3 regions of the Janthinobacterium kumbetense genome follow, and region 1 is predicted to be linked to each of the others. Evidence: predicted binding sites of a transcription regulator. Region 1 holds the regulator's gene; each other region holds the start of a gene.
What was found. The regulator FNR, encoded in region 1, switches genes on or off when oxygen is low (the NO sensors DNR and NnrR bind a similar motif). The targets are predictions, from matches to a motif close to TTGATNNNNATCAA.
Positions count from the first base shown of each region.

Region 2: cqsA (alpha-hydroxyketone-type quorum-sensing autoinducer synthase) is a predicted target of FNR. The motif match lies at 2,638-2,651, and genes of this name have one in related genera.
Region 3: paaA (1,2-phenylacetyl-CoA epoxidase subunit PaaA) is a predicted target of FNR. The motif match lies at 2,352-2,365, and genes of this name have one in related genera.

Region 1 covers NZ_JAMQGR010000002.1:720,550-724,700, reverse strand. Annotated here, with positions in the region: gene ccoG (cytochrome c oxidase accessory protein CcoG) at 1-944, shown strand, start outside; gene NCG91_RS10665 (FixH family protein) at 1,047-1,571, shown strand; gene fnr (fumarate/nitrate reduction transcriptional regulator Fnr) at 1,575-2,333, opposite strand; gene NCG91_RS10655 (response regulator) at 2,583-4,151, shown strand, end outside.
Region 2 covers NZ_JAMQGR010000006.1:261,725-265,875, forward strand. Annotated here, with positions in the region: gene NCG91_RS18240 (ABC transporter permease) at 1-250, shown strand, start outside; gene NCG91_RS18245 (response regulator) at 254-1,261, opposite strand; gene NCG91_RS18250 (sensor histidine kinase) at 1,265-2,563, opposite strand; gene cqsA (alpha-hydroxyketone-type quorum-sensing autoinducer synthase) at 2,716-3,963, shown strand; gene NCG91_RS18260 (MarR family winged helix-turn-helix transcriptional regulator) at 3,969-4,151, opposite strand, start outside.
Region 3 covers NZ_JAMQGR010000004.1:208,198-212,348, forward strand. Annotated here, with positions in the region: gene NCG91_RS14585 (M14 family metallopeptidase) at 1-750, opposite strand, end outside; gene NCG91_RS14590 (hypothetical protein) at 892-1,146, shown strand; gene paaX (phenylacetic acid degradation operon negative regulatory protein PaaX) at 1,253-2,182, opposite strand; gene paaA (1,2-phenylacetyl-CoA epoxidase subunit PaaA) at 2,450-3,442, shown strand; gene paaB (1,2-phenylacetyl-CoA epoxidase subunit PaaB) at 3,469-3,753, shown strand; gene paaC (1,2-phenylacetyl-CoA epoxidase subunit PaaC) at 3,768-4,151, shown strand, end outside.

The DNA.
Region 1 (4,151 bases):
ACCTGGTATGGGGCGCCATCGCCCTGTGGACGGGCTTTACCTTTGTCGGCTACTTCACGCCGATCAAGGAACTGGCGCAGTCGGTGACCACGCTGAACTTCGGTCCCTGGGAATGGTTCTGGGTCTTGTTCTACAGTCTGGCAACCTACGGCAACGCGGGCTGGCTGCGCGAGCAGGTGTGCAAATACATGTGCCCCTACGCGCGCTTCCAGAGCGCCATGTTCGACCAGGACACCCTGATCATCACCTACGATGCCAAGCGCGGTGAACCACGTGGCGCCATGAGCAAGAAGGCCGGCAACAACGACAAGCTGGGCGATTGCATCGACTGTACCCTGTGCGTGCAGGTGTGTCCGACCGGCATCGATATCCGTAACGGCCTGCAGTATGAATGCATCGGTTGCGCCGCTTGCGTCGATGCCTGCAACAGCGTGATGGACAAGGTCGACCGGCCACGGGGACTGGTACGCTACAGTACCGACCATGCGATGGAAAACAACTTCAATTCGAAGCAGATACGCCAGCGCGCCATGCGCCCGCGCGTCTTGATCTACACTTCCATCCTGGCCCTGATCATCATCGCCGTGTGTACTTCGCTGGCCCTGCGCACGCCCCTAAAAATGGACGTGATCCGCGACCGCGGTTCCATGGGACGCGAAGTGGAAGACGGCATGATCGAAAACGTCTACCGCCTGCAGATCATGAACACGTCGGAGCAAAGCCAGCATTTCAAAATCAGCGCTTCCGGCTTGCCGGGCCTGACCTTGCTGACGCGCGAAGAAGTGACCTTGCAGCCGACGGAAACGCTGGGTTGGCCGATCCGCCTGCGCGTGCCGCACGGCGTGGGAGAGAAGGGCTCGAACAAGATTGCGATCGAATTGCAATCGCTGGACGACCCATCGCTGCATGTGCGTGAAAGCGCGGTATTCATCGTGCCACGTTAACAAGGAAAGGCGGACGGGGACCGGGTGCCCTCGCCGCCGCCACGAAGTTGCAGGAAGGCCGGTCCCCGCACGGGGATTGGCCGTTTACACAGGAGAAATACCATGTCCGACAGTCTGAAACTGCAAGCACCCGTTGCACCGTGGTACAAGCATCGCTGGCCATGGCTGCTGATGATCGGCCCCGGCCTGTCCGTGGTCGTCGGCAGCTTCATGGGCTATATCGCGTTTACGCAGCCCGATGCGCTGGTGGTGGGCGATTATTACAAGCAGGGCAAGGCGATCAACCAGGATTTGAAGCGCGACACGATCGCCAGCGACCTGGCGATGGATACGCGCCTGTCGTATGACGTGGCGCAAGCACGCCTGACCGGTTCCGTGCACAGCTTCGGCAAGGCCTATCAGGCGCCTTTGCAGCTGCACCTGGCGCATGCGACCCTGCCGGAAAAGGATATCAAGGTGCTGGTGCAGCCCGACGCAGCCGGCAATTTTTCCGTGGCGCTGCCGATGCTCGAGCGCAGCCGCTGGCAAGTGCTGGTGGAAAACGACAAACGCGAGTGGCGCCTGTCCGGCATCTGGACCTGGCCCCTGCAGCGCAGCATCGCGCTGCATGCGGACGAGGAACTGTAAGTCTTACTTGCAGACGTCCGTGCCGGCCGTAATGGCTTTTAACTTGGCCGGCTGCAGGATTTCAATTTCCCGGTTCGAGACGCGCAGCCAGCCTTCCTTCTTGAACTTCGACAGCAGGCGGCTGACGCTCTCGATGGTCAGGCCCAGGTAGTTGCCGATTTCCTCGCGCGACATGCGCAGCTGGAAATTGCTGCCCGAATAGCCGCGCGCTTCATAGCGCGACGCCAGGTTGACGATGAAGGCGGCAAAGCGCTGCGTCGCCTGCATATTGCCCAGCAACAGCATGACGCTTTGCTCGCGCGTGATTTCCTGGCTCATCATGCGGTGGAAATGGCGCAGCAGGGTCGGCATATTGCCCAGCAATTGTTCCAGGCTGGAAAACGGGATTTCACACACTTCGCTGTCTTCCAGCGCCACCGCATTACAGTGGTGGCGGTCGGCGCTGATGGCGTCCATGCCCAGCAGTTCGCCCGCCATCTGGAAGCCCGTCACCTGCTCTTCGCCGCCCGGATTGATCTGGTACGTCTTGAAATGCCCCAGGCGGATCGCATACAGGTTCTGGAACGAGTCGCCGATGCGGAACAGCGAGGCGCCGCGCACAATCTTGCGGCGGCGGCCGATGATCTGATCCAGCCTGTCCATGTCGCCCACATCGAGGCCCATCGGCAGGCACAATTGATGCATGCTGCAGGTCGAGCATCGCGCACGCAACGCCTCCACGTTCACGGTGGGCAAGGTTGGAGTGAGTAGCGCTTCAGTCATGTCGGTACCTTTTAGAAAATGCAACAACAAGTTTACTGCATACAGCCGCATACAGGGTTGCCGTATGCCAATTTCACCGTAAATTCGGCGAATAAACGACGTCCAGCCTTTAATTATATGGCAACATCGTCAAAAGCCCGTACGGGGCGGGCAATTTGCGCGGCGGCGCTTGCCAAGCTGGGGCATTGATAGGAAAATTCCTGACAGCATTATCTGCCGCCTGTGCCGCCCGGTACTGAAAAGGAAATCATGAAGCCTCTCGGCATTAAAGCAAAAGTCGCGCTGGCCACCAGCCTGACCTCGATCGCCATGATCGCGCTGGTCACCATGATCCAGGTGCAGCACATGCGCGACGACTTCACCCGAGTACTGCTGAGCCAGCAATCGTCCCTGATCACCCGCACCGCCGCCGAACTCGACGACAAGCTGGGCATGCTGCTGCAGATCGTCACCCTGACGGCCCGACAGCAGCCGCCGGAATTGATCGCCCGGCCCGCCCAATTGCGCGAATACTATTCGCGCCGCTCGATGCTGGTGCTGTTCGATGACGTGCTGGTGCTCGACGCGCATGGCGCCGTCGTGGCCGACATGCCGGAAGTGGCGGGGCGCGCCGGCATCAACGTCGCCGAGCGCGAGTATTTCCAGACCGTCCTGCGCACGCGCCAGCCCATGATCACCGAACCGATGCTGGGCAAGTCGAGCGGCATGCCCATCGTGCAGATGGTGGCGCCCGTGCTGGCCGCCGATGGCCAGGTGGCCGGCGTGGTGATCGGCGTGCTGCGCCTGTACAAGGACAACCTGCTGGGCCGCCTGCGCTCGGAAAAGATCGGCAAGAACGGCTATTACTTCATCCTCACGCGCGGCGCCGTGCCGCGCTACGTGCTGCACCCCGATACCAGCCGCTTGCTGCAACCGCGCAAGCCGAACGCCAACCTGACGACGACCCAGCTGCTGAAGGAAGATGGCGAAGGCAGCATGGTCAGCACCAACAGCCGCGGCATCACGGCCGTCAACAGCTTCAAGCGCCTGAAATCCGTGAACTGGCTGCTGGCCGCCTCGCTCCCCGTCGAGGATGCCTTCGAACCGTTCGATGGCGTGCTGTACCGATTGGTGCTGTGGAGCATCCTCGCCTCGCTGCTGGCCGCCTTTGTGCTGGGCTGGGTCACCGTGCGCCTGCTGTCGCCGCTGGTGCGCCTGCGCGACACCCTGCAAGCCCTGCGCACCAGCGGCAGCCGCTTCACGCCCGTGCCGGTGCAGCAGCGCGACGAGATCGGCGAACTGACGGAAGCGTTCAACGGCCTGATGAGCGAACGCGACCGCCTGCAGCAGGAGCTCGAATCGCGCGCGGCGGAGCTGGAACAGGAACGCGACCGGGCCGAGGCGGCCAACCGCGCGAAGAGCGATTTCGTGGCCAACATGAGCCATGAAATCCGCACGCCCCTCAATGCCGTGCTGGGCATGGTGTATTTGCTGGGCAATACCAGGCTCGACACGGAACAACGCAAGTATCTGACCATGGTCAGAGTAGCGGGCCAGTCGCTGCTGGGCATCCTCAACGACGTGCTCGACTATTCGAAGATCGAGGCGCGGCGCATGGAATTGTCGCCCGTCGAATTCGACCTCGATGAAGTCATGAATACCCTGGCCACGACGATGACGATGAATGCGGGCGAAAAGGAGCTGGAACTGGCCATCGCCGTCGAGCCCGACGTGCCGCGGCGCCTCGTGGGCGACGCCCAGCGCCTGCAGCAAATCCTCGTCAACCTGGCCGGCAACGCCATCAAGTTCACGGAGAGCGGCGAAGTGGTGGTGGCCGTC
Region 2 (4,151 bases), on a different contig from region 1:
CCAGCTGGCGCAGGCGCAGCTGATCGAGTTTTCCCTCGTCGGCGCGCTGGCCGGCCTGCTGGCGGCCTCGGGCGCGGCGGCCATGGGCTGGGCGCTGGCCACGTACCAGTTCAAGTTCGCCTGGAGCTTCGCGCCCGGCGTGTGGGCCTTTGGCTTGCTGGCCGGCGCCCTGTGCGCGATCGCCGGCGGCTGGCTGGGCTTGCGCAATGTGCTGAAACATCCGCCGCTGCAAACCTTGCGGGAAAGCTAAGGACTAGGCGCCCACGCTGTCGTCCGCCTGCGCGCGTAAAAATTGCGCGTAGGACATGACCGGCTGTCCCAGCTGGTGCGGCGGCACGTCGAACAGGGCCCAGAAATAGGTTTCGCGTCCCAGGCAGATGGTGGGCGCGGCGCAGTAGCGGAACCAGTTTTCGCCGATGTGCGCCGCATACATGCCGTCGCTGTCGGCATCGGAAAAGTACGGGATCACGCGCATTTCCAGCAAGGCCAGCAGCAGGGACTCGGGCGCGTCGCTGTCGCGCGCCATTTCGTACTGCGTGTGCAGGCTGCGTTCCGTCTCGATGATCATCAGGCGGGCCTGGCCGTCGCGCGTGAAAAACAGGATGCCGCAGGGATTCGGGAAAATATAGAACTCGACAAAGCCATGGCGCCGGCACAGCTCCTGCACGACGGCGGCCATGGCTTCGTCTTGCAGGAAACTATAGTCGTGCAGCAATAGCAAGTCGCGCACCGTGTCCGACTGCTGCAGGAAGAATTCGCGTTGCAGGGAAACGATTTCCTGTTCCAGTATATCGAGCGCATCGTCGTCGCTCTTCTTGACGTAGCGGTCGATCAAGCCCCGGTTGAAGGCCGTCACGGCCACTTTTTCATCGGCCGCGCCCGTAAATAAAATCTTCTTGCACGGCAAGTCACGCACGGCCTGGCAGAATTCCAAGCCATTCATCTGCGGCATCGAATAATCGACCACCAGCACGGAAGGCACGGCAAAGCGCTGCGCCTGGCCGCTGATGCGCCAGATGCGTTCGAGGTCGAGCGCCACGTTGCGCTGGTCGCGCGGCAGGTTCTGTGTGTCGAAATTGACGTGCAGCGGCGTCTCGCCCGGCTGCGTGCTGTGGCGCAGCCAGTGCAGCGCGCTGCTGGTGTCATGAAAGGTCAGGCGCGCCAGCGCGGGATCGAGCTGGAACGCCAGGCTTTTCAGGAAGGAATCGCTGTCATCGATCAATACGGTCAGGGTCGGATGGGAGTAGACGGGCAGTTGCATGCATCACCTTGCGGGGGAAGAGGGTTGTAAGCGGGCAGGCAGGGGCTGGGGAAATTCCAGGATGAAAATCGCATATGCATGCTCGCGCGACACGCAGCGGATGCGCGCCTGCCAGGCCGTGATGATCTGCCGGCACAGGGCCAGGCCGATGCCGCTGCCGTTATGCACGGGATACGAATAAAAACGCTCGAAGATCAGCGGCAGGCGGTTTTTCGCGATGCCGCAGCCCGTGTCGATGAACAGCAGCCTGGGCACGGGGCGGGCGCCGTCGATGATGATGCGCACGCGGCCCTTGCCGGCCCGCTGGATGGCTTTCAGCGCGTTCCTCAGCAGGTTCAGCAGGATCACCACGCACAGTTCGTCCTGGCCGGCGAACTGGAAGTCGGCGCGCACGTCCACCTTGACGCGGCTGCGCTGGCTGTTGCCGGTGAATGGGTAGCGCTTCAGCACGGAATTCACCATCGCCAGCATCGACAGCGCCTGGCTGGGCTGCAGGTTGCGGTTCACGGCGCTGGCGCTCATCAGGAACAAATCGATCATGTGCTGCATGTGGCGCACTTCGAACTGGATGCGCGACAGGGCTTCCTGCAGCGGCGGCAAGTCGTGCGTCTGGCCGGCCAGTTGCGGCAGCAGCCGGCGCATGCCCCGCACATTGGCTTCCACGCTCGTCAGCGGCGTGCGCAGCTCGTGCGCCACGGAACCGAGCCCGGCGGACAGGCCGGCCAGCCGTTCCAGTTCCAGCACCTTGCTGCCCACTTTCACCACGGACAGCGCGGCTATGGTGAACCAGTGCACGGGCAGTTGCTGCAGCACTTCACGCTGCAGCAGGAAGTCGCCTTCTCCCTGCAGGATGACGGCCAGGCAGGCGGTGCTGGTGCCGATCAGGTAGGCGCGGCAAGCCAGCTTCGTTTCGAAATGAAACAGCACGACCAGGCCGATCAGCAGCGATTCGCTCCAGATGGACGACGCGTGGTTCATCAGAAACATGAAGGTAAAGAAGAAAGGCAGGATGTAGCTGAGCGCGAACAGCAGGTAGCGCGACAGCCAGCGGGCCGAGAAGTGGCGCGCAAACAGGCCGACCGCGCAGATGCCCACGCCCGTCAGGCGCAAGGTCAGGTTTTCATAGGCTTGCGGAAAAAAGTAATTCCACAGCAGGTAGTACAGCGGCATCGCCACCGTGCCCACGGCGGCCAGCATGGCAACCCTGCCGGCCAGGTTTTCATGGGGCATGCGTTCATGCAGCAGCGAATGGAGCAGGCGCCTGCGCCAGTGTGTCCATCGTCCGTGCAATTGCTGCGTCATGACTCTGCCTTGATTCTCTTCAGAACATTATCATCGCGTAAATTTTCCTGGTTGAACGGTTATCTCATCGGACATTGATATACGTCAATGGATGGGTTCGCGAGACGGTCAAGGCTTTAAGCCGCAGCAAACCTTTCCCCAGGAGAAAACTCATGACCATCGCTACCAGCTTGCACGCCCCATCCTTCGTCCGCGCCGAACACTGCTTGCCAGACTACATCGTGCGGCGCATGGATGCGCACCACGTCACGCGCATCGAAAAACTGCTGGGCGGCCAGCATCCCCATGCCTGGCAACCGACACCCGCCCATGCTATTTTCCTGGCCGGCAATGACTACCTGTCCATCGCCGCCGAGCCGGCGCTGGTGGCGGCCCAGGTGGCGTCCCTGCAGGCGCATGCGGGCGGCATGCTGATGTCGGCCGTGTACTTGCAGGAAGGCAGCGAACAACACCGGCTGGAAAGCCGGCTGGCCCGCTTCATGGGCAGCGAGGACGGCATCCTGGCGCAGTCCGGCATGGCGGCCAACGTCGGGCTGATCCAGTGCATCGCCAGCCCCGGCATTCCCGTCTACCTCGACATGCAGGCCCACGCCTCGCTGTGGGAAGGCGTGCTGTCGGCGCAGGCCCAGGCCGTGCCCTTCCTGCACAACGACATGACGCACTTGCGGCGGCAAGTGGAAAAGCATGGCCGCGGCGTGATCGTCGTCGACGCTCTGTACAGCACCAACGGCAGCCTGGCGCCGCTGCTGGAATTGCTCGACATCGCCGAGCGCAGCGACTGCGTGGTGGTGGTCGACGAGTCGCACTCGCTGGGCACGCATGGCCCGCAGGGTGCGGGCCTGGTGGAGGCGTGGGGACTGGGCCACCGCGTGCATTTCCGCACGGCGTCGCTGGCCAAGGCTTTCGCGGGACGCGCCGGTTTCATCAGCTGTTCCAGCCGCTTCAAGGGCTATTTTTTGTCCGAATCACGCCCCGCCATCTTCAGTTCCTGTTTGCTGGCGCATGAGCTGGCGTGGCTGGGCGCGGCGCTCGACTTCATCATGGCCGCCGATGGGCGGCGCGCCACCCTGCAACGCCATACGCTGCAGGTGCGCGAAGGCTTGCGCGAACTGGGCTACAACGTCAGCGATGGCACGGAGCAGATCGTGGCGCTGGAGGCGGGCGGCGAACCGGCCACCCTGGTCCTGCGCCAGGCGCTGGAGCGGCAAGGCATTTACGGCGCCATGTTTTGCGCCCCGGCAACGGCGAAGAACCGCGCCCTCGTGCGCCTGACCCTGAACGCGGGGCTCGACGGGGCGGCCATCGAGCGGGTGTTGGCGGGCTGCGCCGCCATCCGCGCCGAAGCGGGCGTGGAACATTGGCCGTCGACGCGGCGCCTGCGCAGGCTGGCGCTCGTGTAGGGGCTTCAGCCGGCCAGCCGGCCCAGGAGGGCGGAAAGCGCTCCCAGCTGTTCTGCCGGCGCATCCTGCAGCAATTCGCGCCCCACGGCCTGCGCGGTGGCGCTCGCATGTCCCAGCAATTCCTGGCCGGCGGCAGTCAGCACGGCATAGCCGACGCGGGCGTCGCGCGCATCGGCCTGGCGCGCCAC
Region 3 (4,151 bases), on a different contig from region 1:
TTCATGCATTTTCTGTTTCACCAGGAATACTTCCGGGCTGCGCTCCATCGTCGGCGTCATCCATTCGCGGTTCAGGTTGGCGCCGGCTGCGTTGGTGCGCAGGTTGCCATGCACGGAACCGTCCGGGTTCATGTTCGGCACCACGTAGAAGACGGCGTCTTGCAGGCACTGGCGGGCAAATGGATTGGCCTGGTCCAGCAAGGCTTCCAGCATGCCTTCGACAAACCATTCGGCCATCGTTTCACCGGGATGCTGGCGCGCGATGACCCAGACTTTCTTTTCGGCATCGGCGTCACCGACCACCAGCAGATTCATGTCGCGGCCTTCGACGGTGCTGCCCAGGTCGATCAAGCGCACCAGCGGCGACGCTTGCGCGCTGTCGATCAGGGCCAGGTGGCGGTCCCATGGGTACGGTTCGAAATAGGCGTAGTACACGCTTTCCTCTTCCGGCGTGTGTTCGATGGTCATCACCGTGCCGTCAAAGCTGGTCGGTACGCGGAACCACGTTTCGCGGTCGTAACTGGCCACGGCCTGGTAATCTTTCCAGCCGTCCGGGTAGGCCGACTTGCCTGCGTTCATGAAGCGGATCGTGCAGGCCTCGCCTTGCGCGCCTTGCAGGCGGAAGTAAAACCACTGCGTGATGTCGGCGTGGGAATCCTTGCGGATGTTCAGCTCGATGGATTGGGCATCGTCGGCGCGCAGCACCTCGATCGCGCCGGCGTCGAATTGCTGGCTGATTTTAATGGTCATGAGTGTTCCTGATAAAAACGTATGGGTTTTGCATCGTGTGCAATGGCGCGATGATACCTGTTTTGCGGTGGACTTTGTGCTGGCGCAAACGATGACGGACGCGCTTTGCTAACGTGATAGCTCCGACACGGGGAGGCCATCATGGATGACAACGGCAAACATATACGCGAACTGGAAAAGAAAATCAGCGCCCTCAGCGACGCCCTGGCGCACCTGGGCAAGGGCACGACCTTGCAGGAATTGCTGCGCATCATACGTTTCCCCGGCTATACGACGCCGGCCGAATTCACCTTCAACGTCGCCATCCTCGACACCATGCTGGTGCAAGCCAATGCGCTGGAAAAGCTGGGGCAGGATTTATTGGCAGGGGCGAAACAGGTGGTGGCAAAACAGTGAGCGCAGGCACTGACGTATTCCTGAATGCCTGAAAAATGGCCAGGGCCAGGGCCGCAGACAGTGCTAATGGACGCCCAGACCCTGCAACATCGTCATGGACGTGTTGTCAGGTGTTCAGGCCGCCGAAACGTTCGTAGAACCACGGCTCCACATCGGGCGCCTGCGCATCTTCGCGCCGCAAGGTGGCCAGGATATGTTCCTCGGCCGCCGCGTACGTGATGCGGTACAGGTCGCGCGCCAGCGCATACGCCTGCGTGCCGGGCCACGGTTCGGGCAAAAGTTCGACGGGCAGTTGCGGGTCGTGCAATTGCACGCGGCGATAGGCGTGCGTCAGCAGCGAGCGGATGACGAACGCTTGCTCTGCATCGAACACGGGCGCTTCTTGCAGCAAGGTCAGCAGGGGCTGGAAACTGGCGATGAATTTCTGGTAGCCGGCCATTACTTCCGATAAATCCCAGCAGTCGCCCACCATGTCGCGCAGGGGGCGCGTGCTGACGCCCGGCAATTCCGTGGTGTGGCAGACATACAGCTTACCCTGCACCTCATTGCGCACAAGGATATCTTCCAGCGCCTCCGTATTGCTGGCCGGATGGCCAAAGATGCCGGGAGAGATCAAGCCATAGCCCGCCCACAATAATTCCTTGCGCAGCGCCCCCCGCTCGGCGGCGCCGATGCTGCCGGCCGGCCCGATCACCAGGGTCCAGCTGCCATCCCAGTGCACGACCAGCGGCGCATAGATGCGGCGATAGGCGCGCTCGAAGCGGGCCAGCGCCTCCGGGCGTATCGTATAGGCGCTGCGGCGGCCGTCGCGCTGCGAGCTGAGCCAGCCTTCCTGCGCCAGGCGGAACACGCTGGTGCGCAATAAACGGTCATTCACGCCAAACGGCGCCAGCAGTTCGATCAGGCTGCCCAGCCAGATGGCGCCACCGCGCGGCACGATGGCGTCGCCAAAGATGGTCATCACCAGAGACTTCGAGCGCGGTGGGTCGCGTTCCAGGAAATCGGCTATCCATGCCGTGCAGCGGGTGTTCTTCATGTGGTTCCGGTCTGGCCGTGTTGCGGTCGGTTCAATAAAAGCAGCAGTTTACTTGGCTGCGCGGGTAGCGCGGCAATAATTTGCCGGAAGCGCTGGTGGCGCTCCGCAGTGTTTTCTCATAAGCAATATCATACGCACAAAAAAGCTGCACAAGATACGAATTTTTAAAATGATTCATATCAAGTGTATGCAAATCGTTTTTTGTATCGTATTATCTGTTCATCGCACCGCGTTGCTGCGCAAAATCAAAGACATGGGAGACAGATCATGTACGCACAAATGGTTGAAACCGGCCTCAAGAACGTTCGTTCCCTCGACGACATGGGTCAAGAAGAGCGCGCTTTCCAGGCGCGCATCGACGAAGGCATCAAGATCGAGGCCAAGGACTGGATGCCGGATGCTTACCGCAAGACCCTGATCCGCCAGATTTCGCAGCACGCGCACTCGGAAATCGTCGGCCAATTGCCTGAAGGCAACTGGGTCACGCGCGCGCCCACCCTGAAACGCAAGTCCATCCTGCTGGCGAAGATACAGGACGAAGCAGGCCACGGCCTGTACCTGTATAGCGCCGCGGAAACCCTGGGCGTGTCGCGCGACGACTTGCTGGCCGCCTTGCATTCGGGCAAAGCCAAGTACTCCAGCATCTTTAACTATCCCACCCTGTCGTGGGCCGACATGGGCGCCATCGGCTGGCTGGTCGACGGCTCCGCCATCATCAACCAGATTCCCCTGTGCCGCTGCTCGTACGGCCCGTATGCGCGCGCCATGATCCGCGTCTGCAAGGAAGAATCGTTCCATGCACGCCAGGGCTACGACATCATGATGTCGCTGTGCAAGGGCACGCCGGCGCAGAAAGCCATGGCGCAGGATGCGCTGAACCGCTGGTGGTGGCCGTCCCTGATGATGTTCGGCCCGTCCGACGCCGCCTCCGTCAACAGCGCCCAGTCGGCGCAATGGCGCATCAAGCTGTTCTCGAACGATGAATTGCGCCAGCGCATGGTCGATCAAACCGTGCCGCAAATCGAATACCTGGGCTTGACCGTGCCCGATCCCGACCTGAAATTCAATGCGGAAACGGGCCACTATGAATTCGGCGAGATCGACTGGTCCGAGTTCAACAATGTCTTGAAGGGCAATGGCCCGTGCAACCGCGAACGCCTGCAAACGCGCGTGAAAGCGTATGAAGACGGCGAATGGTTCCGCGATGCCTTGGTCGCCTACGCCGACAAGCAAGCCGCTAACGAAAAAGCGGCAGCCTGAAAACATCTATAAAAGGGGATAGCAACATGAGCAAAGAATGGCCTTTGTGGGAAGTTTTCATCCGCAGCCAGCACGGCCTGGCGCACAAGCATGTGGGCAGCCTGCACGCTTCCGACGCCACCATGGCGGTCAACCATGCGCGCGACGTCTACACGCGCCGCAATGAAGGCGTGAGCATCTGGGTGGTGCGCGCGGCCGATATCGTCGCCAGCAGCCCCGGCGACAAGGGCGCCCTGTTCGAACCGTCGAACAGCAAGGTGTACCGCCATCCCACCTTCTTCCCGATGCCGGAAGAAGTCAAGAATCTGTGATGGGAGCGCCTGCAATGGATGACAAGGTCAATTACCTCCTGCGCCTGGGCGACAACGCCCTGATCCTCAGCCAGCAGCTGTCGCAGCTGTGCGGCAAGGGCCCTGCGCTGGAAGAGGACATGGCGCTGACCAACGTGGCGCTGGACTTGCTGGGCCAGACGCGTTTGTGGTTCAGCTATGCGGCCGAACTGGAAAATGCGGGCCGCGACGAGGACGACATCGCCTTTTTGCGCGACGCCCACGATTTCAAGAATTGCCTGCTGGTCGAGCAGCCGAACGGTAATTACGCCGACACCATGATGCGCCAGTTCTTCTTCGACAGCTGGCACTATTTCCAGCTGCTGGAACTGACGAAATCGACGGATGCGCGCATCGTCGAGGTGGCGCAAAAGTCGATC